Regions from separate parts of the Pseudoxanthomonas winnipegensis genome, predicted to be linked through region 3. Evidence: predicted binding sites of a transcription regulator. Region 3 holds the regulator's gene; each other region holds the start of a gene.
The links. The regulator HrcA, encoded in region 3, represses chaperone genes, less so after heat shock. The targets are predictions, from matches to a motif close to TTNGCACTCNNNNNNNNNGAGTGCNAA.
Positions count from the first base shown of each region.

Region 1 (2,263 bases), 1.3 Mb from region 3:
CCGAGCCACCCCTCGATCCGGCGAAGAACCACAAAAAAAGCCCCGCCAAATGCGGGGCTTTTCAATCAGCAACACGTTGGCCTCGAATCAGGCGGTGAACAGCGCCTTCATCTTCTTCAGCGCATTGGCCTCAATCTGGCGGATGCGCTCGGCCGAGACACCGTACTCGTCGGCCAGCTCCTGCAGCGTCACCTTGGCGTCGGCGTCCAGCCAGCGGCGGGCGATGATGTCGCGCGAGCGCTGGTCGAGGTTGGCCATGCCTTCGCGCAGCAACTCGAGCTGGTTGTCCTCGCTGTCGGCGCGCTCGTAGGCCTGCGAGGGATCTTCCTCGTTGGCCATCAGATAAGCGGCCGGCGACGGCGGGGCGTGGTCGTCGTCCTCGTCGGACGGGGCATCGAAGCCGATGTCACGACCGGACAGGCGCGACTCCATCTCCACCACTTCGCGCTCGGAGACGTTGAGGTCCTTGGCCACGGCGCTGACTTCGGCCGCGTTCATCCAGCCCAGGCGGGTCTTGGACTTGCGCAGGTTGAAGAACAGCTTGCGCTGCGCCTTGGTCGTGGCGACCTTGACGATGCGCCAGTTCTTGAGGATGAACTCGTGCATCTCGGCACGGATCCAGTGCACCGCGAAGGACACCAGGCGCACGCCCATGTCCGGGTCGAAGCGCTTGACGGCCTTCATCAGGCCGATGTTGCCTTCCTGGATCAGGTCGCCCAGCGGCAGGCCGTAGCCGCTGTAGCCGCGGGCGACGTGCACGACGAAGCGCAGGTGCGAGTGCACCAGTTCGCGCGCGGCGTCGAGGTCGTCCTCGTCGCGGAAACGGTGGGCCAGCGCCTGCTCCTCGTCGACCGTGAGCACCGGGATCTGGTGCACGGCGCCGATGTAGGCGTCCAGCGAGCCAAGCGGGCTGGGAATCGGGAGGTTGTTGGCCACCAGGGCGGTGGCAGCGGAGGTCTGGGTCATGGCAGCGATTTTAGCAATGTGGGGGTTGGACTGCTAAGGCGCGGGATGGTTCCCTTCGTTCTACCAAGGGAACAATTATCGCGACATCTGTTGCATTGCATTCACTTTTGGAAATCCGTTCACAATCGCCGCCAGGTCCTTGGCAATCAACCACTTAGCGCATCCAATGGCATTCGCGACGCTGCCAGAGCATGACATGCGGTCCGTCAGTGCGCCGTTCAAGATGCCGGAAGGCCTCTTCGCCTCATGCCAACGTCGAGGGCGGGACGCGCGAGGCTGGAAACGGCTTCAGAAGTCGAACAGGTCGGAGAGAAAGCTCTCCTTCTTGCGCTTGCGACCATAGCCGTCGTGGCCTGTGTCGCGGTGGCGGCGATCGTCGTCATGCCGCGGGTAGGCACGCGCCCCGTAGGCGGCAGCCGGCGGCGGAGGCGGCGCGGCGACCTGGCGCGCGGGCGGCTCCGGGCTGGCCCGGTCGATCAGCTTGTCCAGCTCGCCCCGGTCCAGCCAGATCCCGCGGCACTGCGGGCAGTAGTCGATCTCGATGCCCTGACGTTCGGACATCATCAGCGCGGTGGTCTTGCAGACGGGGCAATCCATGGTGGGCATCGGCTAGGGAGAGTGACCTGGAGCCTGTGTGGGCTGGTTTGAAGCCGTGCTGAAACCGGCCCCGGTCTGTCCGCATGGTCACCGCCGCGACAGCGCGCGGTCGGTTTGGCTTCGGCGGACACCGCGGTTGCGCACGCGTGGCACGGTGCAGACATGCATCGCCTGACGCGCTCGTTATCATGCGCGCCCCCTTCCTACAGTGCCGTCCAGGCAATCGGAGCGCATATGAGCAAGCAACCCATTGGCGTGGTCGGCATGGCGGTCATGGGCCGCAACCTGGCGTTGAACATCGCAAGCCGCGGGCACGAGGTCTCGATCTTCAACCGCAGCCGCGAGAAGACCGACGAGGTGATGGCCGAACATCCGGACGCCGGCCTGGTGCCGAGCTACACGCTGGCCGAATTCGTCGAATCGCTGGAAACCCCGCGCCGCATCCTGCTGATGGTCAAGGCCGGCGCCGGCACCGATGCGGTCATCGCCGAACTCAAGCCGCTGCTGGCCAAGGGCGACGTGCTGATCGACGGCGGCAACACCTTCTTCCAGGACACGCGCCGGCGCAACGAGGAGCTGGCCCAGGCCGGTCTGCATTTCATCGGCACCGGCGTGTCCGGCGGCGAGGAAGGCGCGCTCAAGGGGCCCTCGATCATGCCGGGCGGGCCGAAAGACGCCTACGACCTGGTCGCCCCGATCC
Region 1 is NZ_CP095475.1:3,577,113-3,579,375, forward strand. Features, by position in the region: gene rpoH (RNA polymerase sigma factor RpoH) at 88-966, opposite strand; gene MWN52_RS15695 (TFIIB-type zinc ribbon-containing protein) at 1,255-1,563, opposite strand; gene gndA (NADP-dependent phosphogluconate dehydrogenase) at 1,798-2,263, shown strand, end outside.
Region 1: the regulator HrcA is predicted to act here: its motif matches at 977-1,003, upstream of rpoH (RNA polymerase sigma factor RpoH).

Region 2 (2,263 bases), 1.4 Mb from region 3:
CCGCGGGCCGGGCCGGATCGCTCAGCCGCCGCGCGCGTCGCCGCCCGGGCGGCCGGGACCGCGGGTGCGGGGGCGTCCGGTGCGCTGCAGGGCCAGGGTTTCCATCACTTCCAGCAACGACAGGCGCGCCTTCAGCGGCGCCTCGCGAAAGGCGCGCACCAGGCGGAACTCCAGCGGGTCCTCGACCAGGATGGCCTCGGCGGTGGCGATCGAATCCAGTTCCACCTCGCGCGAGAGCGTCATCGCGCCGCGGCCGGTGGCCAGCCACTCGAACTGCGTGCCCGTCGCCAGCGCCACTTCACGCAGGTGCGAGACACTGGGACTCTTGCCCTTGGGGGACTCCCAATGGCTCACGGCGCTGCGCTGCACCCCGACGGATTCCGCCAACTGACTTTGCGAGAGACCGGCAAGGCGCCGCGCCATGCGGACTCGCTCGGGTGCATCCATCAAACCTCTCCGTGGCGATCGCCATCCAGAAACTTTTGTGACCATAGCCAAACGTTCCACGGATCGGAATGGAAAATGATAGCGATACTAACGTAGTGACCGAAAATAGGCATACGTGGTGCGCTTTTGGTAACCAAAAGTTTTCCATAGCGCGCTAGCAAAGGGTTTTGGCGGGGTTGAGCGCCTTGTGCTCACTAGTTTTCCTGCGTTTAGGTCGGCTACAGGCTTGGCTTCGCCCAACCGCGTTGGTATCTCTATGCCGGCCGGCAGGACGCTGGCACTGACAGGACGTCGGCGGGGGGAGTTGGCGCACGTCAAGGCGCGACGGAATCGGATTCCACAACCATTCCCTATGAAGCGCACGCATGCCGCACATGCGTGCGCTTCTTTTTTTGGCGCCGCCGAATCGCCCCGTCTGCCGCAGGCGCCTTCGCAAGAAATTCTCGCCGGCCGCCTTGAAAGGCCTGCCCGAGCGCCCCATCTGCCCTGTCAGCCCCCCGAGCCGTCCTGGCGTTGGGTCTTGGCGTTCCCGGTGTGCTGGCACTCGTCATGGACGAGTGCTAACATCGCCGGCCCTTTCCTAGTCCAATCAATCACTTAAGAGGATTGACATGAGCAACATCAAGCCGCTGTTCGACCGCGTGGTCATCAAGCGTATGGAAGAAGAAAAGCTGTCCGCGGGCGGCATCGTGATCCCCGACTCGGCCACCGAGAAGCCGATCAAGGGTGAGGTCGTCGCCGTCGGCGCCGGCAAGATCCTGGACAACGGTTCGGTGCGCGCCCCGCAGGTGAAGGTCGGCGACAAGGTCCTGTTCGGCAAGTACAGCGGCACGGAAGTGAAGCTGGACGGCACCGAGTACCTGGTGGTGAAGGAAGACGACATCTTCGCGACCATCGGCTAAGGCCGGCGCGACGTCCGCTTTCTCTCATTCCCATCATCCAAGAACAATCGAGGTAATACGCAATGGCTGCCAAGGACATTCGTTTCGGTGAAGACGCCCGCTCGCGCATGGTGCGCGGCGTGAACGTGCTCGCCAATGCCGTCAAGGCCACCCTGGGCCCGAAGGGCCGCAACGTCGTGCTGGAGAAGAGCTACGGCGCCCCGACGATCACCAAGGACGGCGTGTCCGTCGCCAAGGAGATCGAACTGGCCGACAAGTTCGAGAACATGGGCGCGCAGATGGTCAAGGAAGTCGCTTCCAAGACCTCCGACAACGCCGGTGACGGCACCACCACCGCCACCGTCCTGGCCCAGGCCTTCATCCGCGAAGGCATGAAGGCCGTCGCCGCCGGCATGAACCCGATGGACCTCAAGCGCGGCATCGACAAGGCCGTGACCGCCGCCGTCGCCGAGCTGAAGAACATCTCCAAGCCCACCGCCGACGACAAGGCCATCGCCCAGGTCGGCACGATCTCGGCCAACTCGGACGAGTCGATCGGCAACATCATCGCCGAGGCGATGAAGAAGGTCGGCAAGGAAGGCGTGATCACCGTCGAGGAAGGCTCGGGCCTGGAGAACGAGCTGGACGTGGTCGAGGGCATGCAGTTCGACCGCGGCTACCTCTCGCCGTACTTCATCAACAACCAGCAGAGCCAGTCGGCCGACCTGGACGACCCGTTCATCCTGCTGCACGACAAGAAGATCTCCAACGTGCGTGACCTGCTGCCCGTCCTCGAGGGCGTGGCCAAGGCCGGCAAGCCGCTGCTGATCGTGGCCGAGGAAGTCGAGGGCGAGGCCCTGGCGACCCTGGTGGTCAACACCATCCGCGGCATCGTCAAGGTCGTGGCCGTCAAGGCGCCGGGCTTCGGCGACCGT
Region 2 is NZ_CP095475.1:3,663,224-3,665,486, reverse strand. Features, by position in the region: gene MWN52_RS16105 (helix-turn-helix transcriptional regulator) at 22-447, opposite strand; gene groES (co-chaperone GroES) at 1,059-1,349, shown strand; gene groL (chaperonin GroEL) at 1,412-2,263, shown strand, end outside.
Region 2: the regulator HrcA is predicted to act here: its motif matches at 985-1,011, upstream of groES (co-chaperone GroES).

Region 3 (2,263 bases):
AAGGCGTCCAGCAGGTCCAGCTGGCGCGGCTTGGAGAGCAGCGCCTGGTGCTCGTGCTGGCCGTGGATCTCCACCAGCAGGCCGGCCAGTTCGGCCAGCTGCGAGACCGGCACGGCGCGGCCGTTGATCCAAGCGCGCGAGCCGCCGTCGGCGCGCAGTACGCGGCGCAGCTGGCAGGCGCCGGACTCGTCCAGGGCGTGCTCGGCCAGCCAGGCCAGGGCAGGGGCGGCCGGCGCGAGCTCGAACTCGGCCGACAGCTCGGCGCGCTGGGCGCCGTGGCGCACCACGCCGGCATCGGCGCGCGCGCCGGACAGAAAGCCCAGCGCGTCGACCAGCAGCGACTTGCCGGCGCCGGTCTCGCCGGAGATCACCGTCATGCCGGGGCCGAATTCCAGGTCCGTGGCGCGCACCACGGCGAAGTCCTTGATGGTCAGGTGTCGGAGCATAGTGGCCGGCATTGTAGGGGCAGCCGGCGCAGCGGTTGAGACAGGCGCGGCCCGGTTGCAAGGGCGGCGGCGGGACGCTATCTAAAGCGTCATGAAGCCCTCAAGTCCGGACCTCGATGCGCGCTCGCGGCAGCTGCTGCGCACCCTGATCGCCCGCTACATCCAGGATGGCGAGCCGGTCGGCTCGCGCACGCTGGCCCAGCACGCCGGCCTGGACGTCAGCCCGGCGACGATCCGCAACATCCTGGCCGACCTGGAGGACGCCGGGCTGCTGGCCTCGCCGCATACCTCGGCCGGGCGCATTCCCACCCCGCAGGGCTATCGGGTGTTCGTCGACAGCCTGGTGCAGATGCAGCCGCTGGCCGAGCGCGAGGTCGCGCGCCTGCGCGCCGAGCTGCCGGCCGGCACCGGGACCCAGGCGCTGCTGGGCAACGCCTCCGAGCTGCTGTCGGCCATGACCCGCTTCGTCGGCGTGGTCGGCGCGCCGCGGCGCGAGCAGTTCGCCTTCCGCCACATCGACTTCGTGCCGCTGGACGGGCGCCGCGTGCTGGCGATCGTGGTGTTCGCCGACAGCGAGGTGCAGAACCGGGTGATCGAGCCGCGCCGCAGCTTCGACCCCTCCGAGCTGGAGCGCGCGGCCAACTACCTCAACCACCATTTCGCCGGTCGCCCGATCGCCGACATCCGCGCCACGCTGCTGCGCGAACTGCGCGCGGCGCGCTCGGAGATGGAAGGCCTGCTGGCCCACGCGGTCGAGCTGGCCGACCACGCGCTGACCCCTTCGGACGATGACATGGTGCTGGCCGGGCAGACCCGGCTGATGGGCGTACAGGACCTGTCCGACCTGGACCGGCTGCGCGAGCTGTTCGAGGCCTTCGCTCGCAAGCGCGAGATCCTGCAGCTGCTGGAGCGCACCATGAACGCACCGGGCGTGCGCATCTTCATCGGCGAGGAAACCGGCCTGGCGCCGCTGGACGGCATGTCGCTGGTCGCCGCGCCGTACCGGGCCCAGGCCAGCGGCCAAGTGCTCGGCGTGCTGGGCGTGATCGGGCCCTCGCGCATGGCCTACCAGACCGTGATTCCGGTGGTGCAGGCGGCGGCCGATGCGCTCGGCGCGGCAATGCTGCGTCCCGGCGATGACTTGAATCCGTCCGCGCCGACCCCATAGGTGGGGCTTGCGGCGGACATGCGACCCGCCAGGACGGAAACGACAGACATGACTTCGAACGAACACCCGGCCGGCGAGCACGCCGCCGAGCGCCCCGACGCCCAGGCCTCCACCGAGGCCCTGCTGCAGGCCGAACTTGAGACCCTGCGCAACGAACTGGACCAGCTGCGCGCCTCGGTCCTGCTCGAGCGCGCCGACCTTGAGAACCAGCGCAAGCGCGTGGCCCGCGACGTGGACAACGCCCGCAAGTTCGCCAACGAGAAGCTGCTGGGCCAGCTGCTGCCCGTGTTCGACAGCCTGGACGCGGGCCTGACCGCCGCCGGCGCCGAGCCCAGCCCGCTGCGCGATGGCCTGGAGCTGACCCAGAAGCAGCTGCTCAAGGTCGCCGACGACAACGGCCTGACCGTGCTCGACCCGGTCGGCAAGCCCTTCGATCCCGAACACCACCAGGCCATCAGCCAGGCCGACGCCAACGGCGCCGCGCCGGGCAGCGTCGTGCAGGTGTTCCAGAAGGGCTATCTGCTAGGCGGCCGGCTGCTGCGTCCGGCGCTGGTGGTCGTGGCCCGCCACGACTGAACGCGTCCGGCGGACCTGTCCGGATCGAGATTTTGTGTTCTACGGGCGCTTGAAGCCCACCATCACATCCCTA
Region 3 is NZ_CP095475.1:2,310,967-2,313,229, reverse strand. Features, by position in the region: gene recN (DNA repair protein RecN) at 1-446, opposite strand, end outside; gene hrcA (heat-inducible transcriptional repressor HrcA) at 538-1,614, shown strand; gene grpE (nucleotide exchange factor GrpE) at 1,663-2,190, shown strand.